One region of the Corynebacterium sp. ES2775-CONJ genome, then DNA from elsewhere that is predicted to be linked to it. Evidence: predicted binding sites of a transcription regulator. Region 1 holds the regulator's gene; the other holds the start of a gene.
What was found. Region 1 encodes LexA, which represses DNA repair genes until DNA is damaged. Its sites were predicted from a motif close to CGAACANNTGTTCG; they were not measured.

Region 1 (15,185 bases):
CACCATCTCATTAACCAGTTGCGAGATGGCACCATAGACTGCGCATTACTAGCTTTACCTACGAATACAGCGGGTCTGCATGAGATTTCTCTCTACACAGAGTCCTTTCTCATGGTGGTTCCTGCTGATCATTCCCTAGCCGGGCGCGACGACTTAGTATTGGAGAACCTCAAAGATGTATCGCTCCTCCTCCTTGATGATGGCCATTGTCTCCGGGATCAAGTAGTAGACTTGTGCCGCCAGGCTGACCATAACTTTTTACCCACAACATACAAAGAAACTCGCGTGGCGTCCCTAACCACCGTTTTACAGCTCATTACCGCAGGTATGGGAGCTACCCTCATTCCCGAATCCGCTGAAGCAATCGAGTGCTCTCGAACGCATGTGGCCACAGCATCTTTTGCCGAGGGAGTCACGGCTTCGCGAGAGGTAGGCTTAGCGTTTAGAAATTCCTCAATACGTACCACTGACTTCGAACTCCTAGGACAGCTTATTACCCGCGCCTTTGATGATATTCGGCACCAGCGTCCTGGGATCAGGTAAAAAAATTGCCCGCATAGGCGGGCAATTTTTTTCTACATCTCCGGGTACTCTCCGTGAGCAAGCTGCCGATACATATGCACGGAAAAATGGTATATGGCGGGCAACAGAATGACTGCGCCCAAACCGCAGGTCACGATAGTTCCCAGACCGGCTACTAAACCAATGAGAAGGGTGGCTCCTAAAACTGGGAAAAAGTTCTTCAGAACAATTGAGATTGACGTGCCGATGGAACCAATTACCGAATCGCGGCGATCAGCAACCAAATACTCACAGAAGCTTAAGAACAGCGAGGCAATAAAGAGCCACAAGTTAGAAACCAACACGGTCGTAATAAGAGCCCCAATGGCCACTGTGGGGAGGCCAGTTTCTGGATCAACAAACATCGTGGAGGAGTTAGCACCGAGAGCTACTTGAATGAGAAGCGTTGGTACCTGAATAATCAGGCTTACAAGAAGCGCCACAAGGAAAACAGGAACATAGTTAGTGCGCTCTTTCATTCCTGCCCAGCTCAATGGGCGACCATCAATCTGGTCAAGGAGGAGAGCCAGCAAGAATGGGGAAAGTGCAGCAATGATTAGGGAGATCCCAAATGTGAGGAGGGTCGAACTCAGCGAATCCTCTGCTTGTACCTCATAGATAGCTCCATCAACCGCGTTGGGGTCAGCGATCATCCCACCTGAGCTGTAAAACCCTAAGACACCGTACGCTATACCGACAATCAGGCTCAGCAGGAGAAAGAGCGCCGCCCCGCCGATCCAGAGTAAAGGCTTAGCAAACGTAGCCTTGAAGGCGTAGCTAAAGGCCATCATGATATCGAGGCCCTTGTCCCGAGTCACCATGCGTGTTTCAGTGTAGGGGTTGATCTTATCTGGCCGATCCTGGACAGGATCGGAAAAGCCGGCTGAGGTGCCATCACCGTAGTAGCCATATGGATTTTCGCTATACGGTTGAGCATTCTCCGGGTGCTGGAAACCCTCAGAACCTGGATCTTCACCTAATGGTGGCTCGTGCTTGTCTGTCATGATTTATGCCTTCCTGTTACGTGAAATACGAATACGGATATAAGGGTATCCAAAAACTTTCACCACTGCTGGCACCACCCCTCAATGTGAGGCCCTTAAAATGGGCGCCACCCTTTCCATACACTAAAGTGATTTAGCAACTATGTCTATACCTACATCACATGACCACAACACAAATCAGCGAGGTCGCCGGCGACGCAATCAGACACAGCTAGATCCAGCGCACTCGCAGCTAAGAGATACGCTTCGAGCTCGCTTGGATAATGTGAGCCTAAGTGATGCCCGAGTTTTTGGTATCAGACTTAAAAAAGCACGCAGCCTGAAGGCCCTTTGTGCGATCGAGAATGATATCACCCGCGCCGAAAAACTCGTCCATTCGCGCAGTATGCTCGTACCCGACATTGTCTACCCTGCTAGCCTTCCTGTTTCCGGCCGTAGAGACGATATAGCGGCAGCGATCCGCGATCACCAGGTCGTTATTATCGCTGGCGAAACTGGCTCAGGTAAAACCACGCAATTGCCCAAAATATGCCTAGATTTAGGGCGCGGGCGACGGGGGCTCATCGGGCATACCCAGCCCCGTCGACTAGCAGCACGAACCGTAGCGGAACGAATAGCCCAAGAACTCGGCCAACGTGTAGGCGAAACCGTGGGTTATGCCATCCGCTACGACGATTCGGTTGGGCCAGCGACCGCTGTCAAACTGATGACGGACGGTATCTTGCTGGCCGAAATGCAACGAGACCGCTATCTCAACAACTACGACACCATCATTATCGACGAGGCACACGAGCGGAGTCTCAATATTGACTTCCTGCTCGGCTATCTCAAACAGCTTTTGCCTAAGCGCCCAGACCTTAAGGTGATTATCACCTCCGCAACCATTGATCCCGAACGCTTCGCGCGTCATTTTGGACCCTCGCCTGATAAGCCCGCACCCATTATTGAGGTATCGGGGCGAATCTACCCCGTGGACATTCTCTACCGCCCCTTGGAATTGGTCGAAGCAGATCGAACGGTAGAAGTGGATCCTCTCGATGGGCTTCTTCTCGCTATCGAGGAACTTATGGGCTACGGTGAGGGCGATATCCTATGTTTCTTCGCCGGCGAGGCCGATATCCGAGAAGCACTCGAGGCAATTGAGGGCCGAGGGTGGCCACGTGTAGAGGTCGTTCCGCTCTTCGGACGCCTATCTAATAATGAGCAACACAAGGTCTTTAGCCCACATTCCATCAGGCGCATAGTCTTAGCAACCAATATCGCCGAAACATCCCTCACAGTTCCAGGGATTCACTACGTGATTGACACTGGCACAGCACGAATCTCGCGATATTCGGTTCGCACCAAAGTCCAGCGGCTGCCTATAGAACCGATATCCCAGGCTTCCGCTAACCAACGATCCGGCCGATGTGGACGTGTAGCCGACGGTGTAGCTATACGGCTGTACTCGGAGCAAGATTTCCAATCTCGCCCCGAATTTACCGATCCTGAAATTCTGAGAACGAATCTAGCCAGCGTTATTCTCCAAATGTCAGCTCTCAACCTTGGCGATATCGAGGACTTCCCTTTTATCGAAGCCCCCGATACCAAGGCCATCCGGGACGGAGTATTGCTGCTGCATGAACTCAACGCCCTCGAACAGACGGAAACAGCAAATGGGAGCTATAAACTTACCCCAATTGGTCGAGACGTGGCTCGCATCCCGCTCGACCCACGTATGGCCCGTATGCTCGTTGAAGCGTATAAACTGGGGTGCCTGAAAGAGGCCCTGATCGTCGTAGCCGCCATGAGTATCCAAGAAATTCGCGAGCGTCCCTTCGACAGCCAAGCTCAGGCGGATCAACTCCATGCCCGATTTAAAGATAAGAAATCCGACTTCTCGACCTATCTCAATCTGTGGGAATATCTGGCAACGATTCGCCAAGAATTATCTGGCAACCAATTCCGCAAGCGTGTATCCCGAGAATATCTCAACTATATGCGCATTAGAGAATGGTTTGACTTAGTTCACCAGCTGATAAATATCTGCTCCCAATTAGGGTGGAACCTTTCTACTGTGCAGGAGCTCAGTGATTTTGTTCGGGGAAAAAAGCAGGGACTTTCTCAGTCACACGACTTGCTCATAGACCAAAATCAGACTGATGCCTTGCACCAATCTCTATTATCGGGTCTTCTCTCCCATATCGGTATACGAGAGCTGGACAGCAAAGAATACCGAGGCTCCCGCAATACTCGGTTCATGATTTTCCCCGGATCCGCGCTCAGTTCTTCGAAGGCGCCGTGCGTGATGGCTGGCGAACTCGTAGAAACGTCGCGTCTCTGGGCCCGCGATGTTGCGGAAATAGATCCACGGTGGGTGGAAAAATTAGGTGGCCCGCTTCTCAAGCATCAGTATTCGGAGCCGCACTGGTCGGCAAAAAAGACGGCAGCGATGGCGTACCAAAAGTCCACTCTCTACGGAGTTCCTGTTGTCATCGACCGGCTTGTCCCCTATCACCGAGTTGATCTGCGAGCTGCCCGGGATATCTTCATTCGCCACGCTCTGGTACAGGGCGAATGGACCACTCACCATTCTTTCTTCCACGAGAATAGGGAAAAACTTGACCGCGCACAGGACATCGAAAGCCGCGCTCGCCGACGCGATATCGTCGTGGACGAAGACACGCTCTTCGATTTCTACGAGCAACGAATCCCTGAACATATTGCTTCGGGGCGCTCTTTTGATAATTGGTGGAAGCGGAATCGGGCGAAAAATCCGCATCTTTTAGACTTCAATCCCGAGAATTTGGTCAACGAACAAGCCCGCGATATCACCGAGGACCTTTACCCAAGCTTCTGGCACCTTAAAGATATGAAGCTGGAACTCAGTTACGAGTTCGATCCCGGCAGCCATAATGATGGCCTCACGGTTTATGTCCCGGTGCCGCTGCTGGCTGGACTCGACCCAGATCCATTTCAGTGGCTTGTTCCTGGTCTACGCGAAGAGCTCATCACTGAATTAATCAGATCGCTACCCAAACCTCTGCGGCGACAAATCGTTCCAGCTCCAGAGTTTGCGAAAAAAGTTCTCCCCCTCCTCGATGCCAGACTTTCTACTCCGTTAACCGCACAGTTATCAGAGCAACTAGGAAAGTTAGGTGCCCAAGGTTTAAGCCCTAGCGCATTTGATTGGGAAAAAGTTCCTGATCACCTCAAAGTGAATTACGCCGCGATCGATCGTCGCGGGAAGGTCATTGATCACGACCGCAATCTCACTCGTCTAAAAAAGCGGCGTTCGGATCAAATCAAGTCCTCCGTGGCAAATATTTCCCAAAACGTCAATACCCGCATTTCACAGACGTGGGCTGCCGACACTTTAGGAACTATCGCCGAGGAAGCGGCTGCCACGGTCGACGGACTGCCCGTGACCACCTATCCCGCATTAGTAGTTACTGAAAAGGGCGTAGCTATTCAGGCGATGGGCACCCGGGCCGAAGCTGAGCAGGCGATGATGACCAGTACGATGACCCTGTTGATGCGGGCCATTAACGTCAACGATCAAAGGATGCTTAATGGACTTAGTCTCAAGCAACGGGTAGCGGTGGAGAATTATCCCCATGGAGGTTCGCACGGACTCGTCAACGATGCTCGTATCGCAGCAATTCGAGATGCACTTATCGATCACGGTGGCCCGGTGCGAGACCCAGAGAGATACCAGCAATTAGAGGCTCTCATCAGAAATGATGCTCCGTCTAGGGTGCGCAGGATGATTGTAGATATTGCACCAGGACTGGTCGAATACTTGGCTGTTTCTGCAGAGCTACACAACTGGACCGGCGAGGCCATCGAGGATATGAGGAAGCAATTAGCGTTCTTGCTACCAGCACAAGCGCTAACGATTTATGGGATAAGACGTCTGCGACACCTTCCCCGGTATCTCAAAGCCATGCAATATCGGCTCGATGATATGGCGGCCAACCCCGATCGAGATGCAGAGTATCAGCATCGAATTGAAAAGCTTGAAGATCAGTTATCACTTCGCATCGAGAACCTCCCCCCAGCGCGGCGACGGTCACGTGAGGTCAAAGATATTCAGTGGCTCATCCAGGAGTTACGCGTCAGTTTCTTTGCTCAGCGATTAGGCACAGCGGAAAAGGTCTCAGAAGCAAAAATTAGTAAAGCTATCACTCGCCTGACATAAATTTAAAAGGGATGGGGGCATACTCCCTCCATCCCTTGGATCTTTTTAGTTGTTTTCAGCCTCGCGCTCGCGGCGATGCATCAGGCGAATCTCAGCCTCAAAGTCGGCAGCTGATTCGAACGATTTATAAACCGAAGCAAATCGAAGATAGGCCACCTCATCGAGTTCTCGCAGTGGATCGAGAATAGCCAAACCAATATCATTGGCGTGAATCTGCGAGGAACCGTGCGACCGGACAGTGGCCTCCACTTGCTGCGCAAGAAGCTTCAAAGCATCATCGCCCACATCGCGCCCCTGGCATGCTCTTCGAACTCCAACAATCACCTTTTCCCTACTAAAGGGTTCAGTGAGGCCGTTCCGCTTCATCACGAGTAGTTGAGCTTTTTCTACCGTGGTAAAGCGCCCGCCACACGACATGCACTCGCGCCGGCGTCGAATCGCCGCACCAGATTCGGCGACCCGAGAGTCGATCACTTTTGATTGCTCATATTGACAGAAGGGGCAGTGCATAGTCGTACTCATACCTTTTCGGATAAAAAGCGATATTTACCTACATCATAGACCGCCCCGATTTAACCACCCAGCGGAATCGAGGAATAGGAAGCGACGGCATATGCACTTTCCCCGTCGGGTTGGCTACTAGCCCCCTCGTCGTTAGCGACGAGCAGTCCGAAGAATATGAAAAGACCAAAGATGCCACCCGCAATATAATTTTTCCAAGCGCTATCACCTTCGTCGTGAGAAACTATCTCCGGATAGGTTGTACCGCGCTGCGGCTCATGCTCGAAGGGGTTGGATACGAGCGAATAAGACAACGTGCGTATATAACGAGGTCCGCTACTACTATGCGTGAGCGATCGAATAGCTCCTCCATCCCAAACCTCAGCCGGAGGAACCATAACAGCATCTGCCTTGTTCAATGGTTCTAATATCGTCATGGTGTGGCTCCTTATATCTCGCTAAAATCACCGGGTCTGGACTCATGATCTATTTCTAACAGTTATGTTCGAATTTAACGTCCCCACAGATCCAAAGCGGGGCTCAATACTATCCATTTAGCAACTATGTTCGAATTATGCTCATGTTCGAGAGATATGTCAATATACAAGTGTGAAATCTCATTTTTTTGCTGCTCAGGAACGCCTTGGGTGGGCGAAGATTTTTCGAACACTATCGCGCAAATAGTAAGTGCGTTCTAATAATTCGGAGTTCTTTACATCTAAACTCGCACAATCGAACACGGTGCCCTAAACTAAATAATCGAATACCTTGGCGAGTCAACTCGCGAGGACCAACCCACTCAAGGAAAGCGCATTATGGCCTCCAAGAAGACCTCCGACGCAACCAAAATTTCTGGCACTCTAGCTCGGGAGAAATTATCAAAGCGCCAGGAGACCATCCTCCAAGTCATCAACGACGCTCTGGTTCTGCGCGGCTACCCGCCCAGCATCCGAGAAATTGGGGATGCCACTGGCTTGCAGTCCACTTCCTCTGTTGCCTATCAACTCAGAGAGCTCGAGCGCAAGGGCTATATAAAAAGGGATGCAAATAAGCCGCGTGCTGTTGATATCAAGGTCAACCTCTCTCCACAGCGCACTGCCGCCAAGAAGGATTCTCAACCCATCAGTGTTCAAGACGAGAGTGATCGTGCACATACTTCCTATATACCGCTCGTCGGGGCGATTGCGGCAGGCAACCCGATTCTAGCCGAGGAAAATATCGACACCTACTACCCTGTCCCCAAAGATTTTGTAGGTGATGGCGACCTCTTCATGCTCCAGGTCGTTGGCGAGTCCATGCAAGACGCCGGAATACTGGACGGCGACTATATCATCATCCGATCTCAGCCTGTTGCCAATAACGGCGAGTTTGTGGCGGCTATGATCGATGGGGAAGCTACGGTCAAGGAGTTCAGAAAAGATCGAACCGGCATCTGGCTGCTGCCACACAACCCAGTCTTCGACCCCATCCCCGCAACTCCCGAAACCGAAATCTTGGGAAAGGTCGTCTCGGTATTTCGCACCTTTTAGGAACTACCGCCCGAACCCTGCGGGGGTACAAACATTACCCCCGAAACGGAATTGTCAGTGAAATCACAGGAAACAACATAAACAAAGAACTAGTGTGTTTATCAGTTTTTCCCCAGCTAGATGAGTCAATTTGAGCGGCCTCGTAGAGGTATAGGTGTGGTTTTTAGGTCGTGATCGCACGGCCACTTCTGATTTTCCCCACATAAACATGCAAGAATAAAGGGAGGAATTTTCCAAACAAAAAGAAAACGGGCATTATTTCTCGCAGGCCTATGCCCGTTTCTAGGGCACCCGCCGCACATGCTCGGGGCAATATGAGGAGTGATTGAGACCATGTATTCAGAAGAACGCCGCCGCCAAATTGCTTCTCTTACCGCTGTGGAAGGACGAGTTAACGTCACCGAATTAGCCGCACGCTTTAATGTCACTGCCGAGACAATCAGACGTGATCTTGCGGTTTTAGATCGCGAGGGTGTCGTCCACCGGGTCCACGGAGGCGCGGTGGCGAACCAGACTTTTCAAACCACTGAATATCCCCTCGATACCCGAGCCCGTTCCGCCTCGGGGGCAAAAAATTCCATCGCACAAGCAGCGGTCAGATTCCTTCCGCCTTCACAGGGAGGAATATTCCTTGATGCCGGTACAACAACAGCAGCCCTGGCAGATATCATCGCGCTACAACCCCAAGCCAAGCAATGGGCGATCGTCACTAATTCTTTGTCCATTGCTCTTAATTTGGCCAATTCAGGTCTCGACGAAATCCAGCTACTCGGAGGCAGCGTTCGCTCAATTACCCAGGCAGTTGTCGGTGATACCGCACTAAGAACCCTCGCACTGCTGCGTGCTGAGGTTGCGTTTATAGGGACTAATGCCCTCACGCTTGATCACGGTCTCTCGACAGCGGACGCGCAAGAGGCTGCTATTAAATCCGCCATGATCACCAATGCACGCAAGATCGTCGTCCTGTGCGACTCGACTAAAATGGGTACAGATTATCTCGTGAGCTTTGGTTCGATTGCAGATATCGATGTTATCATCACTGATTCCAATGCCCCCGAATCCTTTGTAAAAGCACTGAAGGAAAACAATATAGAGGTAGTAATCGCAGACTAGGCACAAAAATATCCCGCTAGTCATAGCTACTAGCGGGATTAGTTCTAACCTTCGAGGATGTCACGCACCTTGGCGCGGGCATCCTTAGCACCGTCTGCGTGGAGAGCAGCCTGAGCAGCTCTCTGGCAGGTCTCAAAATCAACGGCTGCTAGCTGTGCACCCACTCCGGCGATAGCTGTCGCAGCGGTTGATAGCGAGTTCACACCTAAACCGGTGAGCACGCATGCAAGCATGGGATCTGCTGCTGCCTCACCGCAAACGCCAACAGCGGTATTCGTCCGCTGGCCTTCCTTGCACGTGAGATCGATCAAACGCAGCACGGCTGGCTGCCATGGATCCGTGAGATAGGCGAGCTGAGGAGACAACCTGTCGGCGGCCATCGTATACTGTGTCAGATCATTGGTGCCAATGGAGACGAAGTCTAGATACTGCATGATTTTATCTGCCATAAGGGCAGCCGCCGGAACCTCAATCATGGCACCTGCGACGAGGCCACGCTCGCGGCACAAATCTGAGAACCACTTGGCCTCTCGAGTTGTGGCTACCATTGGAGCCATTACCCACGTCGGAGCGGACTCGTCACGGCCTAGTTCACGAGCAGCTTGTGCAATAGCGTCGAGCTGACGGGTCATCAGTGATTCATTAGACAAGGCGATGCGCAAACCACGAACGCCCAGAGCTGGGTTAGTCTCGTCAATAAGGGATGCAAAAGCTATAGGCTTATCAGAACCAGCATCCAAGGTGCGTACAACTACTTTGGAGTCCGGGAACTGTTCGAGGACCTTTCGGTAAATGTCGGCTTGCTCATCAACACTTGGTTCTTCGGTGGCATTCAGGAAACACAACTCAGTTCGGAATAGACCGACTCCCTCAGCTTGTGATTCCTCAGCTGCAATGCGAGCGGCTTTACCGTCTTGCACATTGGCCAACAGCTGAACAGCATAGCCGTCCTTGGTTTGTGCCGGACCTCGCCACTTGGAGACCCACTCAGCTAATTCATCCGACTTGCGCTCTGCTGCTTGAGCAGTCTCCGGATGAGGCTCTACCTCGATAGTTCCCAGGTAACCGTCCACCAGTACGTGCGTTCCGGCTTTGATATCGGTGATTTCTGATCCAGCTGCGACAATGCACGGCACGTTGAGCTGGCGTGCAATGATGGCAGTATGAGAGGTAGGACCGCCTAATTCCGTGACTAAACCGACGAAGTATTTAGTATCAAGCGCCGCGGTATCTGCTGGAGAAAGATCATCGGCGAATAGCACCACGCGCTCATCGACATCGGGGAGCCCAGGCTCTGGTTCACCGCGAAGCTCCGCGATTACACGATCGCGAATATCCTTCAGGTCCGTGGTGCGCTCGGCCATAAGACCACCAGCGGCTTCAAACATGGACACAAATTTATCGGTAGCAGCCATCACAGCGTACTCCGCGGTGTGTCCACCCTTGATTCCCTTGGTCACTAGCTTGCGCCAGCCACGGTCGTTTACCATACCTGCGGTAGCCTTCAGTACAGCAGCGGCGTCGCCCACGGCATGCTCCGAGCGCCTGAGTAGGCGTCCGGCCACAATATCGGCAGCTCCAGCGAAGCGCTCTACCTCTGGCGCCCGAAGATCTTCGGCAAGCTGGGGAGACTCTTTGGGCAGCTCGGGGCGGGCGCTGATCCATACAGCCTTCGCGTAGCGGACACCCCCTACCACACCAGTACCTTTATATTTCGTGTTACCAGTCACATCGCTTGTCAATATAATTCATCCTCACTTTTACATAGCTAACAAACCCAGAACACCACAAAAATCCCAAAAAAGCAATACGATTCACACATTCGGGCGTCAAAACTCACCCTCTTTGTTGGGTTTTAATTGACATCTAAAAATAATAAGGCTTACTCTTCAAGGAAGATCCTGTTATCCTCTCAGCAGCGCGTCACTGAGCTGCACCTTAGCTTCGATGGCTGGATATCAACTCCGTATCAACTATGAGATATTTCAGCCATGAGCTAGGTTGCGGGATCCGCAACGGTTCAGGTGCCCCTCATAGCACCACACGGAAAGCGTTTTGTCCTGTTCTTCATACGCGCAACCCGGCTTTGTGCCATGGTGCCTTCGATGAAAGCCAGTAATTTTTGTGATCGTCACCCTCACTACCAACCCGAGCATAGATACAACTTTTCTGCTAAACGACGAGCTGCGTCCAGGTGGAGTGCACCGCATGGAAACGTCACTCAGTTCAGCTGGAGGCAAAGGGATTAACGTATCCCACGCTATCTTCAAGGCCGATCGCCGAACTCTGGCAGTTTTCCCTTGTTCGAAATCTGACCCGCTCCTCCCCCTCATCAGGCAGACCGGGATCCCCTACCGAAACCTCGAAACTTTAGGTTCTACACGAGTTAATACCACGCTTTCTTCCCCGAAGGGCATAACGACAAAGCTGAATGGCCAGGGTGCATCCCTCAATAGGCGAGATCAACTGCGACTGGTAGACCTGCTGCTGAACACCCTTGATCATGCGAGTTGGGTGGTACTGGCCGGATCGCTGCCGCCTGGGACCTCGCCGTCTTTCTATACGGAGCTCATCACCCTTATCAAAGGTGAATTCCCTCATCTCAACATCGCTGTTGATACGTCGGATGCTCCCTTGCAGTCGGTTAGCGACAACCTCCTGATAGCGGCGCCTGACCTTCTCACCCCCAATAGTTTCGAACTCGGCCAGATTATCGGAATACCCGGGGAAATGCTGGAAAAAAAGGCCTTCGACGACAATATCGAACCTATCATCTTGTCTTCACAGAAGATTCTCAAGCGCGGCGTCAAGGAACTATTGATCACTCTCGGAGCAGCAGGAGCAATATTGGCTACAGAAAGCGGCATATTTTTCGCTAAGGCGCCACATATCAATGTGCGCTCGACGGTCGGCGCGGGTGACTGCGCTCTGGCGGGTTATCTCATGGGGCGTACTAGGGGGCTGTCTTACCCCGACTCTCTAGCTTTGGCGACCGCTTATGGCTGCGCCGCCGCTTCTTTGCCAGGGACCGAGATACCAGACCCCGCTGGAGTACATCCGGAGCGCATAAAGATTAGCCAATGGACTTAAAAGACCCACTTAGGTAGCACAAGCGTCGATAATTGCCTAGAATCAAGTTTGACTCTTGAATTGCGACTTCTAACGTCGCAGCTACGTATAGCTCTGAGTTAATACAAGAGAATGAGTTTAATGACCCGGTGGGCACGTTATGCGTCCACTTTTACTGAAAGGATCCATTCCTATGGCTTCTAAGACCGTTGTTGTCGGCTCCGCAGTCGGCCTACATGCCCGCCCTGCTTCCATCATTGCCGAGGCTGCTGGTGAATTTGATGAGGACATCTTCCTAAGCATTGAAGGCGAAGACGATGACGAAACTGACGCTGCGTCCTCGTTGATGATTATGGCCCTCGGCGCAGAGAAGGGTGACAAAGTTACGGTTGTTTCGGAAAACCCTGAAGCCGTAGAGAAAATCGCTGCCTTGATCGAAAAAGATCTCGACGCCTAGGGCATATCGAACAAACGCGGGTCACTATGAGCCCGCGTTTTTTATTTGCGCCTGAGGAATTTCCTCAAGAGCTGCAGTGCAGGCTCCCTATTGAAGAAGTTCCGTTTTACCCCCTCGGTTATTGTATTTTTTGCGACCTTCGGCACCTTTTTCCCTTGACTGACACGAGCCTTTTGCAGCTCACCTTGAAGTTGGGTCGCTTGCGCGCCCAAGGTTTGCAAACCGCCTATGCGTTGCTCGCCCATGAGAGCCCCACCCTGTTCTAGGATTTCTAAGGCTGGTTCAAAAGCTCCGCGGTCTCTTAAACGTTGTGCTTCCTCAAGGCTGGAAAGCTTTGTGTCGAGGCCTTTGATCACCTGAATTTCTGCAGCGCTAACGCCCTGGGCGGTCACCGCGTCTTCGTTTTCGGTGTTAATCAGCAGATAGTAAACAGCGAGCTCAAGATCATCGAGGATTTCGGTGGCTTGAGTGGTTGCCAAATTAGTGGATGTGGAATAGAACTCGTCTGAGAACTCTGCCATCTCTAATTCCAGACGCATCTCCCCAATTAATCCTAAGGCGCGTTGAAGGTCGACGCGGGAGATGATTGCACTGTTTATCATTAGCATCCGCAGGGGGGCATGGAAAATGGGCGGAATGAGATCCATATGACCGCGGAGTAAAGGTTCAATCGCTGCTCCCAGGCGCGCCCCAGCGCGCAGGAATCCCTCGCTCATGAGTTTGTTACTCACGTCGTAGAGAACTTTGATCATAAGTGGCTCGTAGACTTCAGTCTCCTCAATAAGTCCAATGAACTCATCCGTGGCGTCGACTAAAGCATTAGACTCATTGCTGGCCTCGAGCTCAATTTCCGCAGCTTCGCTGATCATCATATGCAGTCTGAGGACCGAAATCTCTATGTGGTTTTCGGCAATCATCTCCTCGTCTTGAGCCTCAAGAAATTCCTCAAGGAAGAGCTGAGTTCTCATTTTGGCGATTGTCGCCACGGAATTGCGGATTGCCAAAGATTGCGCGAATTCTTGCGAAAGTGTGTCCCACAGGGAGATAGCTTCGGAACACAGTAACAGGATCTCCGCTGTTTCCTTGGTGGGTTGTGCCATAAAATCACTGATACTGATTTGGAATGCTGCGAATACGAGATCGAGACTCGTTTCATTTCCAAATTCGGGATATCTCCGGGCAAAAATAGCCAACGCTCGCGCCCGCTCAATAGAGCGCCCCGAGGACAGTTTGAGGGCTCGGAAAAAGTCCACATGGATAAAAAATTGCTCAGGTTCGCCATTCCATTGCTGCTCTAGACCATGAGCGTGTTCGTCGAGGACAGTGCGAATAAGATCCACATCTGCTAGCCGCCACAACATCAATTCCAACTCTACGAGGATCATGCGTAGCTCAAACTGCTCCGTTTGGTGATAATTGTTGTATAGCTCCACGGCGGCATCAAGCAGACTACGCATGAGTGCGATATCCACCGTGACCTCAAATTCCTGCTGTTTGAGGTGTTGGATATGTATAAAGGCCATATTGCGCATCTTCAGTACCTGCAGAGTGGGCTCTGGCACCTCGAATCCGTAGCCACTGTGCTCCCCGAAATATTCGTCATCGCTGAGTGCGATCGTACAAGCGTCAACAACCAGATGCCAGGCCTCCACTGCTTGTTGGCGACGCAGTTGCGCGTCCTTAGATTCTTCCGCGAAAACCTGTTCCTCGTTGGAGGTTTCCAGCGCCCGGGTGGAGTCCTGAGCATCAGCAACCAATTGGTGGATTTTCTCGAGATAGTTTTCGCTCATATCGTATAAGGTAGCAAGATTTTCACTGCGATATTAAAGGAGGCTGCCCAAGGAACGAGATGCACAATATCTGGCACATAAAATATGAGCGCTGGCACCTCTCCCCTCGCCTATTGTCAACAGACTATACAAGGGACGCTCCAGCACACCCTGCCTTAAATATCCCTAACTTCTATAAAGTCCCTAGGGCGCCTATCGGTGCATTCGGCCTTGCTAATCCTGATGATCCACTTAATCCCCTGCCAACTATAACAGCCAGATCTGCCGTGGTAACCAGCAGAAATAGAACATGGAAAAATAGGTGCGACTTATCCTGGGTCACCCCATGCCTAAATATGCGCGACCACTTTCGTAGATAGCCGACAACTAGCCGGCGGAGCACAGCATATACCAACACGATCGCATCGATCCCTCTATCCAAGGCCTATTTTTCAAGAGAAAAGAGAGACAAAACTCCACCTACACATGCGTCGCCCCTAAGGATATCCACCATGATCACGATTGGGTCCAGGATTTATCTCAGGATCGAGGAATAAAATCAGCCGCGACAGCAGGCTCGGGGTATAGGACAGGAAGACCCCAAGGGTAAGCTCAAGGGGTTAGAAGTTGGAAGACTAATATCAAAACACAGCTCAGAACTGTGCGTTCTGGCCTTCGCCCAAGGTAGTATACACCCGTTTCAATAGCGGGTAGATGATAATAATGCCAACAGAACCCCACGCTATGCCTTCTAGTTCTACTCCAAATATCGGAAGGGTGAGATTACCAATGCCTGCGACCAAGGCGATAGCGGCGGCGGTTAGATTAACCGGATTGTTAAAGTTAACATGATTGTCTTGCCAAATTCGCACGCCTAACATGCCGATGAGACCGTAGAGCACCAATGCTGCCCCACCGAGAACACCGACAGGAATCGTGAAGATTAAAGCACCAAATTTTGGAATGAAGGCTAGAATCACGGCAGTAAGTGCCGCAATCCAA
Region 2 (15,185 bases), on a different contig from region 1:
GCCTCACTGGGGCTCTCGATCGTGGCCTTACCAGGAGTAAATACGAAGGCGCTATCAGCCCCGGTCGGGGAGCCAGTAAAGCCAATCCCCGAGCTTTGCTGCCAGCCCCCCTGAGCAATGGGGCCAACAATATATTCCCGAAAACTCTTTTTCACACCCCAGTTCATAGCACAGGTGGTTTGAGCTGCAGCTTCTGGCACCATAGCAGTTGGTGCGCTGAGGAAAAGTAGTCCCAAGAGAGCTGGGATGACGACGAGGCTTTTTGCCGTGCTCCGCACAAGGCCCTTGAAGGGACCATAATATCTGGGAGCAGTACTCACCAGATGACGAGTTGGCATCACTATCGATCTCGTTTCTCCCCACCAGGGATCGAAAAGTTTGGGCATAATATGGGCAAAGATTTAGGTTGACATGAGCAAGCTAGCCTCTAGTCAAGCACATATTAAAAATGTGAATATTAGGCTACACTTAGCCCAGTGATTTGACCATTCCCGCTATCGAAGGATTGCTTTTGACTAATCGGCTCCCCTCCACGAGCGACTCCTTTCAATTTCTCTACCCCGACGTGGACCCCCAACAGCCTCTTCCCCTGAGCCTCTTTGAACGCTTCGCCTGCGCTGGTGCACTCGCCCTCTTCAGTTTCGGTTTTATCGTGGGCGATGCAATCGTGCTCGGCGTTGCGTTCTTAGCCACGCTTTTCGCGACCATTGCCCCCGCCCAACGTACGTCACGACGCATCCGCAAGGAGGCCCGCGATCGTTTTCCGCAGTTGGACTGGGCCGAAAAAAATAGTTTTATTCCCCGCAGGCTCGGATTTGTCCTTGGCATCTTCTGGGTAGTTATCGCGGGCTTAAACGCCGCCATTTATTTCCTTATCGGTGACGATCACCGCCTTGTCGGTGCAGGACTGGGTGCTGGTCTCACCTTCCTGCTGATCTGGGTGCTGCCGGGTTTCAGCCCGAGATGGACACAGTCAAAAGATAAGCCTGAACAGCATCCCACCACTGACGCCTCTCAATCGGTTGCCTCCGATGACACAATCACTATGCCCCAAGTAGGAAGTAAAAAGATATCGGCTTCAGATTAGTTCTACCACTTGAAAAATTACATGAATCCGTAGCCTCACTAGCGACATTCCCTGATCGTGGTGGGTCGGGAAGTGTCGGGGAAGATGGAGTATCTACAAAAAGTTCCCCAATTAAAGAACCCTTATCACCGTTCACCACCCCCAATTTCACCCCCAAGTTCCCAATAGGGGGCGCACCCCCATGGAGAGACACTAGGTACGCTGCGTAATTCTTAACTACCTCTAACTACCGAGTGCGTCCACGGACGCGGACAAAAACAGCATGGCAAAGCCCAAACATCCAGTGAATACTGCATCCTTTCCGCGCGAGCGCACCGAGAGGATGCCCATCACTCGAGAATCGCAGACTAATCGCAATAAGCTCAGCCACATCATGGCAGCTCCAAGAGCAAATGTGGCGCGGCGCCAGTGTTCGGTATAGGAAAGAAAACCAGACAGGAAAACCAACACCACAAAGAGAGCGATACCAATGCGCTGTAGAAGTGGAGGGACAGAGGACTTTTTCAGATTGGCATCATGGGGGTTGATAAGTAGGCGATCGAGATCTTTGATCTCCGCTAGTGTGACGGGGTGTGTCGGTTTCATGGAAAAGACCTCTGATTTCTGCACCACGGCGCGTATGGCGTTATCTGCTGACACGAGCGTGCGCGCCCTCTCTCCCGTGCTGCGCAACTAACCCCAATGTATTCAAAAAGCCTAGTGATCTCAAAACCTCCAAAACTTGATATGCCTGTGTAAGAGCGCTCAGCTGTGCCTCAGAGCTGCGAGTTCGGTCGCTTCTCGACGAGGCGCTCAGGCGCTCAGGCGCCTAAGAGTAGAGCGTAGAAATCACAAAGCAGTCCGAGGGGGTCAACGAATTTAAGCGATCGCCTCGTGTAGCCTTAGTTCCCCAAGAGGTGGGATTCGGCTCGTTCGACTACATTGCGCACTAAGAAGGCCCGCGTCAAAGGGCCCACGCCACCTGGATTAGGAGATACATAGCCGGCAACCTTAAGAACCCCTGGGTGGACGTCACCAACGAGGCGACCATCGACTCGAGACACTCCCACATCGAGAACGGCGGCACCGGGTGCGACCATATCGGGGGTTAACATATGCCCCACTCCAGCGGCAGCAACAATAATATCTGCGCGTAGAGTTTCCGCTTTGAGATCCACAGTCCCGGTATGACATAAGGTGACGGTGGCATTGTCTGATCGTCTGGTGAGCATCAGCCCCATGGGACGGCCCACTGTTACTCCACGGCCAATGATAACGACGTGCTTTCCTTGGGTAGCTACCCCAAAGCGGCTGAGCAGGTGGAGCGCCCCGTTGGGCGTACACGGCAGCGGTGCCGGTTCGTTGAGAACTAGTTTCCCTAAGTTGATGGGATGTAGACCATCGGCGTCTTTGGCTGGGTCGATAGCCTCAAGGATGGCGTTTTCGTCGATATGTTTCGGCAGCGGTAATTGCACGATATATCCCGTACATTCGGGATCGTGGTTGAGTTCCTCGATAACTGCGAGTAAGTCTTCGTGGGAGGCATTCGCGGGCAGATCTCGGCGAATAGAGCGCACTCCTACCTCGGCGCAATCGCGGTGCTTCATTTTCACATAGGAGTGTGAGGCGGGATCATCGCCTACGAGGACGGTCCCTAAACCTGGAGTAATTCCCCGCTCCCTGAGCGCGGCCACGCGAGTTTTAAGATCGGCGAAAATTTCATCGCGGTATAGGTTACCGTCAAGTTTGAGAGCAGTCATGGGGGTAATTATTCCATGATTAGGCAGCCTTGTGGGGTGTTCGCTGTTCTAGTTTCCGGCCGCATCAAGCGGGTTGGTCTGAAATTCGGAATCCAGTTCCACCTCAGAACCGTGAAGGGCTCTGAAGGCGACGTCGGCAAGCTCCGTGCCAGCACCCGAGTAGAGGTTAACGCCCGCATCAATGCCCATCTCACGTAACTGTTGAGCACGGTAGCCATATTTCGCGATCGCCGCAGTCTTGATGGTCGAACTTTGCGCGCGCACGTGAGCTAGGGCTTCGATATTGGCACCATGATCGGGCATCGCTAGCACCAGCAGTTGTGGTTCATGGGAACTAGCGCACATGCGAGCCCATAATTCAGGGTCGGTGGCATCGCCATGGAAGACAATATACCCGTGCCGACGCAGCGCATTCACGCGTGACTCGTCGTGTTCGATCCCGGCCACGGTTAACCCATACGCCTCTGTGAGTCGCTTATAGGCACCTGCACCTACGCGTCCCATCCCTAAGATCATGGCGTCAACTCCGCCGACATCAAGGGGACGTTCGCCAGCAGCCAGCTTGGAGGGGTCTCGCTGCGGCAATATATCGACCAAGCGGTCGAATAGCACGTCCATCTTCAATTTCGCTAGGGCATTAAGGACGAAGGAGCCAGCGACTGCCACGGCCATGATCTGTACCCACGCCCCATTGAGAAAACCTCGTTCCACGGCGAGAGCGGCAACGATCAGACCAAACTCCGAATAGTTCGCAAGCGCGCCAGCCGTCAGCAACGCAGTGCGACTCGACATTCCCACTTTGTACAGGATTATCATGAATAATCCTGCCTTGAGAGGGAGCAGTGCTAGGAGGAGGCCGGCTAATAATAAACCCTCGATGGAAGGGAAACCACCCAGGCCGATAGCGATAAAGAATCCCACCAGCAGGAGTTCGCGTACGCTGGTTAAGGCGGTGAAAAGGCGCCCGGCAATGGGGTGACCGGAGATGACTAAGCCCATGACTAGGGCGCCGAAGCTTCCCGATAATCCGGCGAGTTCGAACAGAGCATAGGCACCAATAGCGGTAGTAACACCTGCGAGAACCAGTAATTCGATCCGGTAAACGCGATCAGGCAACCTACCTACCAGAGGTCTAATGACAGGTAGAGCGACGAGCACGATGGCCCACGGTTGTGGCACTTGTCCGCTCGCTAAAACGAGAAAGGCTACGGCGAAAATATCTTGGAGCACTAAAACGCCGACGGATATTTGCCCAACTCGCGAACGCGCCCGCCCCGTTTCTTCGATGATGGCCATGACAAAGACTGTTGACGAGAATGAAGAGGCCAAGCCGATTATCAAGGCACTTGTCCACCCCGAGGCGAGGAAAACCAAGAAAGGTACTGAGGACAGAACGCCAAACAGAAGTGCAAATACGGCCGTATTAGCTATAACGTGGCCGAGGGCTGTGCCCACAATTCGGATTTTCGTGAGCATTCGAATATCTAAATGCAAACCAATTGTGAATAAGAGAACGGCTACCCCAACTTCCCCCAGTTCTTCAATTCCGGGGATGTGCTCGATTCCGAGAAAGCTCATGAAGAACCCTGCTGCAAGGAATCCAACCAGTGGCGGCAAGCGGAGAGCAGCAGCGCCTAGACCGCCGATGATGGCGATAATCGCGGGAAAGAGGATTTCGGCTGGCATATATTCTTCTCTTAGTCACTAGTATATTGCGTATGTCTCTGCTTCATATCGTCTTCGATCAGCCCTGCATTCCTCCCAATACCGGCAATGCCATCAGGCTCAGCGCGGCAACTGGCGCACACCTGCATGTAGCTGGTCCTCTTGGTTTTAATTTTGAAGATAAAAACCTGCGCAGGGCAGGTTTAGATTATCACGATTTAGCAGTGCTCAGCGTTCACGAGAACCTCGCTGATGTCTTTACCTCCCTCCCCCACGGACGCGTTTTCGCCTTCAGTTCTCATGGCACCACCAATTACGCAGATATCAGCTATCAGCGTGGCGATATTTTACTCTTTGGGCCGGAACCAACGGGGCTTAGCGAGGAGGCTCTCCACCACCCCCGCATAACCGACATCGTGCGCATTCCCATGCTCGCAGGTCGACGCTCCCTCAATCTTGCCAATGCCGCTGCCATTGCCACATTCGAAGCGTGGCGTCAGTTCGGATTTGAAGGCGCAGCCGAATCCTAAAGCTGAGATTTCAGAGCAGGGCGCCGTTATCCTATCCGGCGCTTAGGCTGTGCCTCCCCTATCGGTTCGAAACTGAGAGATAGTGGTTGAGATCTAGTTCAGCCACCTCGGCGATGAGCCCGCGCGCGTCCTGCAGACCCAACTGGCGAGCTTTGATGGTCACGGGGCCAGGAATGATAGCCATGGTCACCGATTCGATCCCAGCGAGACGTTCGAATGGTCCGTGGCTTAGCTCTAGGTGCTGGATATGTCGGCGGTGAGCCATGGCGACACTGCGCCCGATCCGCCCGCGTGTGCTGATTATAAAATCCTCGTTGAGCAGAACATACTGCCTATTCCAGTCGATAGGGGAAACAAACCGAGCTCGTTGTGGGCTGCGATAAATCTCCCACGGCCTCGACGTTTGAGGCCGTATATTATCGAGGTCATCTGCTGGCGATTGTTCTTTTAGATCGGGATTTATGGTAGTACCCATGAGAGCGGCAACAACTTTCATCGCTTTTTCTTTATTGCCAATGGGGAGAACAAGCATACCGCGTTCGGCATTGCCATAACCTGCCACAGACACGCGCACCAACCACCAGTCGAGAAGCCGCCAGGTCACTGGTTGCACCATATCAACCGCGTGAGTGCGTTCAGCGTGCAGAGTTTTTCGTTCCAAGTTCAGCAGCCCATAACTGATATTGAGGGTTTCACCATCGCGCTCAACTGTGAAGCGATACGAACGATCAATGATCTGAAAGGCGTTGACTACTAAGGGAAGAAGGAAAGAGAAAATAGCGATCGTAGGTAGTGGCTGAAAAATAAAGAGAGGAATTGTGATCAGCAGTGAGATCAGCGTCGATTTGGAGAGCGCGGCTGCCGTAAGTGACATCCATACAGGTATGGGTGGCACGATAATCTCTGGGGAAAGGGTAGCTGTGTCCTGTGGTGAATTATGGGGAGAAGGTTTATCCTCAGCTCGATCTAGCTTTTCACGAGTAGGCGCTGCGGTGTGTCGGCGGGTTTGCCCGAGCAGCTGGTCTTTGAGCGCAAGCGCGTCAGCGCGCTTGAGATAAGCGATGTCAACATGGCTATTAGTCCCGCCAGCTTGTTCTAATCGCACCGCTGCCAGCCCAAAAATGCGCGCATTGATCGGTTCGAATAATTCAATCGCTTGAATCTTATCGAAGCGAGCACTCCGAACCTTTTTGCGGATAATCCCCGACCGGTAGACCACTTCGGTCCCGTGAATTTCGTAGCTAATCGCTCTCCAGCCCACATAGAGCAGAGAGCCGACGATGGCAAGAAACACCATGAGTGCGACGAGTGGTAACAGAACTGCCCGCAGGTATGCCGTATCCCAATTATTGCGCACCATATCAACGAGTTCTCCGAGACTGGAGCCGCCGGCGGTGATAGCAAAGACGGTGGTGGCAACGATGACATCGCCACTTTTAGCCACTGGGGTCAAAGGGTGGAGGCGGTGCTTGTCTATATCGCTCATAGATCGATCATCTTTTCCTTGGCAAATGTGAGCAGGCGCTCGCGCAAGGCTTCGGCGGTCTCGGCTTCTAAGCCAGGAATATAGCTCGCATCATCGCCAGCTGTGACGATATGGATAGTTTTGAGTCCGTATATGCGCTCAAGGGGGCCTTGCAGTACATCAATATATTGCACCCGGCCAAAGGGAATAATGCGTATGCTGCGAAAGAGTCGCCCACTAGCAATGATGATTTCTTCTGAGGTTTCTTGCCATCCAAGAAAGTGCACTTGGCGAGGGATCCACCAGATAAACCAGCAGGTTATAGCCAGTAATGCGAGGGGAACAGCCAGCGCCCATACCCAGTGCTCAAAGAGAAAAAACCACACCAGAGAGGCAATCAGCGCGACGATAAGCCACGGCAGGCGCGAGATATAGCGTACTTTCACTAGATTCGGATGAACAGCATGCAACGATCTCTCCATACCCAATGAGGATACACTTTCTCTCCCTGTCCGCATGCCGCTGTACTGTGCGCGGTGCCCCGTTTCTTAGTGGAAGTCGCGTGAACCAGCGCTGAGTAATTCAGCAGGGGAAAATTCCTCTAGGAGATCAGCACTAATAGAGGCAACTCGGTTTGCGTTGCGCACGATACCGCGCACGATCAGCACGGTGGCAGTACGGGCGAGGGCGTGTTGTCGCTTCCAGAGCCCAGGTGTGATCACCACATTGATCAGTCCTGTCTCATCTTCCATACCGATAAATGTGACCTCCCCAGCCGTCGCGGGCTTTTGGCGGTGCGTGACGGTTCCGGCCACTCGAATACGGGTACCGTCAGGGATATTCAATAGCTCAGCGGCGGGAATGATACCCACGCTGTCCAAATACTCTCGAAAGAGCACCATGGGCTGCTTATCATGGGTGAGCCCTGTGGTGGCGATATCAGCTACCGCTAACTCAAAAGCGTTCATTCCAGGTAGACTCGGCGCCTGCAGTACCGAGAGTCCTGGCAACATATCAGGTTTTTCGGTGGCCGCTATACCTGCCTGCCACAGAGCTTGCCTGCGTTCAGTTCCAAAAATATCAAGGGCTCCTGCTTGGGCGAGGGCTTCAATATCGCTGGTTTTCACATCCGCCCGGCGCGCCACATCAGCAATTGTGCTGTAAGGGGCATGAGCGACAATATCGGAGACCTTATGGAGCCCCTTGATGGAATTTAGTCCGATCCTTATCCCCCACCCGTCCTCGGTTTTTTCGACGGTAGGCTCCGCACGCGAGGAATTTATGCATACGGGGAGAACCCTGATGCCGTGCCGACGGGCGTCGGCAAGGAGGGATTGGGGAGAATAAAAGCCCATGGGTTGTGCCCGCATGAGTCCCACACAAAATTGGGCTGGGTAGTAGTACTTAAACCAAGCAGAGAAGTAAACCAGTGAGGCGAAAGATTGCGCGTGTGATTCTGGAAAGCCGTAGGCCGCGAAAGCTACGATCTTATTCCATAATTTATCCGCTGTTTTCCCCGTAATCCCGTTGGTTTCTCGTAGGCCCGAATAGAAGCGTTTTTTTAGTGGAGACATTTTCTCTGCTGATCGACGAGAACCCATAGCGCGACGTAAGGCGTCTGCCTCGGTCCCAGTAAAGCCGGCTGCATCCACGGCTATATGCATAAGCTGTTCTTGGAACAGGGGCACGCCTAAAGTTTTGGAGAGAGATTTTTCTAGCACAGGGTGGTCGAAACTGATCTCTTCGACCCCACTACGCCGCCGCAGATATGGGTGCACGCTCCCACCTTGAATAGGGCCTGGGCGTACCAGAGCAACTTCCACGACGAGGTCGAAGAAGCAGCGCGGTTTTAATCTGGGCAGGGTATTAAGCTGGGCCCTGGATTCTACTTGGAAGACTCCTATGGCATCGCCCCGGCTGAGCATCTCGTAGATATTGGGGTCACTTAGATCGAGTTCCCACAGGTTAATCTCATCGCCTGTACTCTCTTTGACCAGGTCAATCATGTGATGCAGAGCTTCAAGCATACCAAGACCTAGAAGGTCGAATTTGACCAGCCCGGCCGACGCGCAGGCTTCTTTATCCCATTGCACGACGCTGCGACCTTTTTTGCGGGCCCATTCTATGGGCACCACGCTAGATATGGGCCGATCACAGATCACCATACCCCCAGAGTGGATGCCTAGATGGCGAGGGTGGCCGCAGAGCTGGTTGGCAAGTGTAGAAACTACCTGTGGGGGTTCGGTTATTCCTTTTGACCAGCTGTCTGAAGCCCCTGGGGCATAGCCTAAGGCGCGAGCGGCGTCGCGGATGGCCCCTTTGTGGCGGTAGCTAATAATATTAGCTACTTGCGCAGCGTTTTCACGCCCATACCGCTCATAGCAGTATTGGATAACTTCCTCCCTACGTGTGGATTCGAAATCGACATCGATATCGGGGGGACCATCGCGGTCGGGAGATAAAAACCTCTCAAAGAGCAGACCTGCGGCTACAGGCTCCACATTGGTAATACCTAGGGCAAAGCACACAGCGGAATTTGCTGCCGAGCCGCGGCCTTGGCACAAGATATTTCGCGTGCGCGCGAAATCGACGAGGTCGCTGACGATCAGAAAATATCCGGGAAATCCTAGTTGTTTAATGACGGAGAGTTCATGGGCGATTTGGGCTTCAGCTTTGTGCCTAATCTCTTTATCTCTAGTGCGATAACGCTGGGGGAAGCGCTCGTGGACCAAGGCTTCTAACCAGCTAAATTCGTCGTGCCCTTCAGGTACCTCCCATTGGGGGAGATTGGGACTAATTAAGGTGAGCTGAAAGGCGCATTCGCGCGCGATGGTACAGGCGTGATCGATATAGCGTCGGTGGTGTGGAGCTAAAACACTTTCGATATGATCACGCGGACGCAGCCACATAGCGCCCATCGCGGCGAGTTGAGGTGCAGCGCTAGAGAGTGCCTGATTACGCTCCAGCGCTTGTTTCGCTTGGGCTACTGGGGCGGCTCCGCTATGAGCCGCACATGCCCGCGTGGTCACAATGGCCGCTAATTCGCCATGGTAGCGAGTATGAAGTGCGTCTAAAAGGGCATGCGCATCGCTATCGGTCGGGCTCATACTCACCACGTATTCGAGGAGGATATTCTCCGCCCCGAAGGCTTGGTAAAGGGTTTCTATCTCTTCGGCCCATTCTGCTGACGCAAGGATATAGCAGTGGCCAGATAGCTGCGTGGCGATGGCTTGAAGATCGGGGTAATGGCAGTGGTCTTTATCCCCCGCCATCTTGGCTTGGGAAATGAGCTCGGAGAGCAACTGGTATCCGCGGGGGTTTTTACAGATCACGGAGAGGATAGCGGTATCAAGTGTTAATTCGGCACCGAAAACGGTAGCTATTCCATGCGCAGCAGCTGCTTCAGCCATGGCCACTACCCCATAAAAACCATCTCTATCCTGCAAAGATATAGCTTCTATTCCCACTGCTACGGCGGCTTCGATCATCTCTTCTGGAGTGGATGCGCCGCGTAAAAAGTTAAAGCAGCTAGCCGCGTGGAGTTCTACATGAGATCGGGGTGAATAATATTGAACAGGTGTACTATTTTTTTCCAAGCTTTCGGATTGTGGAGCCCGCAGTTCGCACGCTTCTTTTCCTGATAAATATCGCTCTAAACGTGACCAACTGAGCGGCTTTCCGTGAAAATTTCCTGCTGGGTCCACAAGAAATATATATCATATTTTAGAACATACGTACGAATTTAAGGCGATCCCAAAACTAGACTAAGCTGTACAACCAAATCTGACTAGGATACGCTTCACGCTAGGTTAAGGAGACAGCTTGGTTCAGATCGGCTCACACTCCCCCTTTTCCCCTAAGGAATCGGGTGGGATGCCACCATCTACACATACGCTGACCTGCTTGAAGGCCAGAAACGCGGATGGGCCTCGACTATAACAAGCTGGGTGCAGCAGGCCGTTGCCTTACCTATCCCTCATAAACAAATACTTATCAACCTGAAGGTGATGTCATCATGAATATTTCTCGCATTATCACAGTCTCCACTGCCGCACTCCTAGCCGCCGGCGGTCTGACCGCCTGCTCTAATGATACTGCCACCCCAGGCGGCGAAAATAGCAGCACCACCATCCGCATCGGCACGACCGATGGCACCAAGAAGGTATGGGCCGCTTTAGAAGAGGTAGCAAAGGAAAACGATATCACCCTAGATATTGTTAATTTCTCCGATTACTCAACCCCCAACTTGGCGCTCTCCCAAGATCGGCTAGATGTTAACCTCTTCCAGCACCTGAAATTCCTCGCCGAATATAATGTGGGCAATAATGCCGATCTGGTTCCAGTGGGAGCCACGGAGATTGTTCCCCTCGCGCTTTTCTGGAAGGATCATTCTAGCCTCGATGGCATCGAGGGAGAAACTGTTATCGTCCCCAACGATCCATCGAATTTAGGCCGCGCCATTAACGTCCTCGTTCAGGCTGATCTAGTGACCTTAAAGCCAGCAGCCCAGGGCAGCTTGACCCCCACCGAAGCCGATATCATCGAAAAAGAATCCAAGGTGAAGGTAACGTCTGTGGATGCCGCACAAACTACCGCCGCATACGGCGAAGGTAGGCCAGCAATCATTAATAATTCTTTCCTCGATCGGGCCGGAATTGATCCGAAGCTCGCTATATTCCAGGATGACCCAAATGCACCTGAGGCGGAGCCTTATATCAACGCTTTCGTGGTGCGCGAATCCAAGAAGAATGACCCCACCATTTTGAAACTAGCTCAACTCTGGCATGATCCTCAGGTCTTAGCTGCTAACGCCGAGGATTCTAAGGGCACGTCCGTTCCCGTAGAGAGCACCCCTGAAGCTCTTCAGGCGATACTCCAGCGCCTAGAAGACCAGACTAAATAGTCTCGAGCTCCACATTTTCACCCCTTTTCACCTGATAATCGTTGCGCCTTCTCCCCTCATGCAGGAGCCACGGTTATCACGGTTATCAGGAAGCGACGATCTCCATCGTTACTGGTTAGGGTGTGGGCTGGCATGAAGATTTTTTAACCGAAGCTATCTAAGGACATCCGTGAACGGAACACGTATTGAATTTGAAAACTTGTCTAAAGTTTTCCATTCCAAGAAAAAATCGGGGACGGATATCGTCGCCCTCGACGGGGTTTCCCTTGCTGTCGACGCCGGAGAAATCTTAGGGGTTATCGGTTATTCTGGCGCCGGTAAATCCACACTAGTGCGCATGATCAACGGACTCGATACCCCAACCTCGGGATCTTTGCGGCTCGACGGCACTGAGATTGTGGGTATGCCCGAACGGGAACTGCGGAAACTGCGCCGCAATATCGGCATGATTTTCCAACAGTTCAATCTGATGAAGTCCCGCACTGCCGCTGGCAATATCGAGTACCCCCTCAAACTAGCGGGGGTTGATAAGAAAACTCGCACATCTAGGGTGCAGGAACTTCTCGACTTCGTGGGCTTGAGCGATCGGGGGCATAACTATCCCGAACAGCTTTCTGGCGGGCAAAAGCAGCGTGTGGGTATTGCCCGTGCACTTGCCACCGATCCAGCTCTCTTGCTTGCCGACGAAGCCACCTCCGCACTCGACCCTGAGACCACTCAAGAAGTTCTCAACCTCTTGCGTAAGGTCAATCGCGAACTGGGTATTACCATCGTGGTGATCACCCACGAAATGGATGTCATCCGCTCCATAGCCGATAAAGTCGCTGTGATGGAAAATGGCCGTGTGGTGGAATATGGCTCTACCTACGAGATTTTCTCCCACCCGCACACCGATGTGGCCAAGCGCTTCGTGGCCACGAGTCTGCGCAATACCCCCGATACCATTGAAGCAGATGAGCTGCTCTACCACCCAGGTCGCTTTTTCACGATCACATTATCGGAGAATTCCGGGTTTTTCACTGCTTCCGCCCAAGCGCGCTCCCGAGGGGTAGGTATTGGCATCGTCCACGGCGGCGTGACCACCTTGCAGCATAAATCTTTCGGCAAAATAACCGTGCGCCTTACCGGTGACGACGCTGCTATTGACGATTTTTATCAGCATCTCACCCACACCACCGAGATTGAGGAGATCATCAGATGACCACCACTGTCATAGCAGCCGAATGGTCGCGCCTAAGTGGAACCTTCACTACTGCTATTGCTGATACCCTCGTCATGGTCTTGCTAACCCTGGCCATTGGCGGAACCTTGGGTCTAGCCCTAGGGGTCTTGCTCTATACCAGCCGCGAGGGTGGGATCCTCCACAATAAATTCCTCTTCGGCGCCTTAAATACCCTCGTCAATTTTGTTCGCCCCATTCCGTTTATCATTTTGCTATCTGCATTAGGACCACTGACAGTGATCGTGATGGGCACTCAAATTGGGCGTAATGCCGCTATCTTCGGTATGTCTATCGCCGCCACATTCGGCGTTGCGCGCATAGTGGAACAAAACTTGATCAGTATTGATCCAGGCGTTATTGAGGCAGCACGCGCCATGGGCGCTACACCGTGGCAGATTATCACCCAGGTTATTATCCCCGAGGCTCTCGGGCCCTTAATCCTCGGCTATACCTTCATCTTTATTGCTATCGTGGATATGTCTGCGATGGCCGGCTATATCGGCGGCGGGGGCTTGGGCGACTTCGCTATTGTCTATGGCTATCGCGCTTACGATTTTAAGGTGATGTATATAGCGGTCTTTACCATAATTATCTTGGTTCAAATCGCTCAGCTGCTGGGCAATTGGCTGTCGAAGAAAGTGATGCGCCGCTAAAGGCTCGCAGAAAAACCTCCACAGCACTACCCCTATTGAGATAACGGGGGTAGTGCTACTTTATACTCCTAAAGGCGTTGTCTCACCTCAGTAGCCACCCAAATGTCCACGGATTTTGGTGGCTTTGTGCAGGAAATATGCGCATTGTCGACTGTGCGCGCTATAAGTTCACTATCAAAGACACGACCGTCGGCAAGCGTTACCATGGTGTCCACTACCCCCGTTGCCCCAATAGGGAGCGATTCACCTTGGGCGGCCAGATGATTCCGCACCGCCAATTCTGCAACCTGCCCCCGCTTATCCCACAGCCCGCGCCCACGATTACCCTGCAAATAGAGCCGACCCGCTTGAGCTTCCATATAGATGCGTAGAGCATCCTCCTCATCGAAGCGGCCGTAGAAATAACCCCACGGAAAGAGGATCAGACTCGGAGCAAAACGATGCCCGCCGGTGTGACTGCACTCCCAAATATGCCCTTGCGGAAATCGTTCGTAAAGATGGCGCGCTATCGGACGGCCCTTAATCGCACAGCACCGATCCCGTTTGGCGTGCGCGCATACCAAGACCACCGGTTCCTCGACCACCGTGGTGCGACCGCCATTGTGCCCGGGCCCAGAAAAATCGAAATCGAGGAGGTCGCTGATCTGATTGATTTGAGCCATCTCTACGATGCCCGCTGCAACATAGACGATATATATGCGGAATCCACCGTCAGAGTTCACTTGGTGCCCAGCGCGCCCCGGCCGGCGTATGAGCAACACCTGGGGTAATTGGGTGAGGACCTCAGTATCGGCGGCGTTAAAGGTATTGCCATCGAGGATATCTTTACTCCAGCTACCAGGCTTTTCGACGAGGATATAGGTGTGTGCATTCTTCGCGGTGCCTGCTAGCGGCTCGAGGTGGGAATCAGAACACAACGATTGGAGAGGTGGGGGTATAGTAGCGGAAATTTTTTCTCTCAGCTCCATTCGCACAGGGATTAGAAAGAGTAATAGTTCGATGAGCGCTGCTGCCAGACAATGCTGTGAGATTTAGCCTACCCTTTGGTCGAGAGGTGGGTACAGCATCCTATCAAGGAATTTTAGTAAACCTCGTAGAGGGTTAGGTTGCAAGCATTTAAATAAATACAACTGTCATGAGGTTAGGGCGATAATCTCCGAATAAGCCTCCTCCCAATGCCTTGGGGAAGGTTCCTGCCCCGCTGGGGCTAGGCTTCGCGCCATCTCCTCTACCTGGTCGTTGAGTTCTCGGTGCCGCTTTGTTACTTCCGCGTATGTCGGTTCCGCTTGGTTGAGTGTCTCCAGCACGCTGCTCACTGTGCTGCGTAGAATTTCTGGCTTGCGATACATTATTGCGCTCCTTCTCTTGCTTCTGATAGAGCCGATTCAATTCCTCGAAAAGATCTAATTGATCGTTATTCTCATTCTTTTTTCGCGCCATGCCGCTTTCCACATACCAGAGCGGAAGATTTTTCTGGCCTGATATTAACCGACTAACGGCATAGATGTACTGCAATTTTGGATAAGGCCAACAGATTGACCCCTCCTGGTAGCTTAGTAGCACCTAAGAGAGTTGAGAGAGGGGCGCATTTTCACCACGCGCAACCCTCAAAAATCACCACACCAAGGTCACTCCCCTCGATGCGGCAAAGAAGCTTTGCAGAAACAACTACAGATGGGTTCTAGTTACCGTGGAGAACCAATCGACCAGATAGTGGGCGCGCAAGTTCGACAACGGTTGACGCGCTTGTTCCTACAAGAGAACATTGTTCAGGAGCATCAGGAAGTGAACCTTCAAACAAAGAAATGGTTACGGCTGTCCGAGATTCGGTTACTTCCGATCGAATTCCGTAACAACTTGGAGTTCCAATATTGAAAAAGACTCGTACTTTTTCCCCACCACCAATGACTTCATGAGAGTT

Region 2: the regulator LexA is predicted to act here: its motif matches at 10,212-10,225, upstream of NXT01_RS02920 (error-prone DNA polymerase).

The regions. Positions count from the first base shown of each region.
Region 1 covers NZ_JANUXT010000001.1:217,652-232,836, reverse strand. The annotation lists gene NXT01_RS01040 (hydrogen peroxide-inducible genes activator) at 1-543, shown strand, start outside; gene NXT01_RS01035 (hypothetical protein) at 576-1,565, opposite strand; gene hrpA (ATP-dependent RNA helicase HrpA) at 1,708-5,745, shown strand; gene nrdR (transcriptional regulator NrdR) at 5,791-6,255, opposite strand; gene NXT01_RS01020 (hypothetical protein) at 6,318-6,683, opposite strand; gene lexA (transcriptional repressor LexA) at 7,062-7,775, shown strand; gene NXT01_RS01010 (DeoR/GlpR family DNA-binding transcription regulator) at 8,109-8,888, shown strand; gene ptsP (phosphoenolpyruvate--protein phosphotransferase) at 8,933-10,618, opposite strand; gene NXT01_RS01000 (1-phosphofructokinase family hexose kinase) at 11,013-11,978, shown strand; gene NXT01_RS00995 (HPr family phosphocarrier protein) at 12,151-12,414, shown strand; gene NXT01_RS00990 (hypothetical protein) at 12,456-14,204, opposite strand; gene NXT01_RS00985 (uracil-xanthine permease family protein) at 14,837-15,185, opposite strand, start outside.
Region 2 covers NZ_JANUXT010000002.1:139,125-154,309, forward strand. The annotation lists gene NXT01_RS02880 (HtaA domain-containing protein) at 1-338, opposite strand, end outside; gene NXT01_RS02885 (hemin receptor) at 512-1,087, shown strand; gene NXT01_RS02890 (DUF3017 domain-containing protein) at 1,310-1,672, opposite strand; gene NXT01_RS02895 (bifunctional methylenetetrahydrofolate dehydrogenase/methenyltetrahydrofolate cyclohydrolase) at 1,969-2,826, opposite strand; gene NXT01_RS02900 (cation:proton antiporter family protein) at 2,875-4,512, opposite strand; gene NXT01_RS02905 (tRNA (cytidine(34)-2'-O)-methyltransferase) at 4,545-5,021, shown strand; gene NXT01_RS02910 (PH domain-containing protein) at 5,080-6,507, opposite strand; gene NXT01_RS02915 (PH domain-containing protein) at 6,504-6,968, opposite strand; gene NXT01_RS02920 (error-prone DNA polymerase) at 7,035-10,190, opposite strand; gene NXT01_RS02925 (MetQ/NlpA family ABC transporter substrate-binding protein) at 10,502-11,389, shown strand; gene NXT01_RS02930 (methionine ABC transporter ATP-binding protein) at 11,559-12,590, shown strand; gene NXT01_RS02935 (methionine ABC transporter permease) at 12,587-13,264, shown strand; gene NXT01_RS02940 (sucrase ferredoxin) at 13,333-14,232, opposite strand; gene NXT01_RS02945 (hypothetical protein) at 14,398-14,613, opposite strand; gene NXT01_RS02950 (hypothetical protein) at 14,946-15,185, opposite strand, start outside.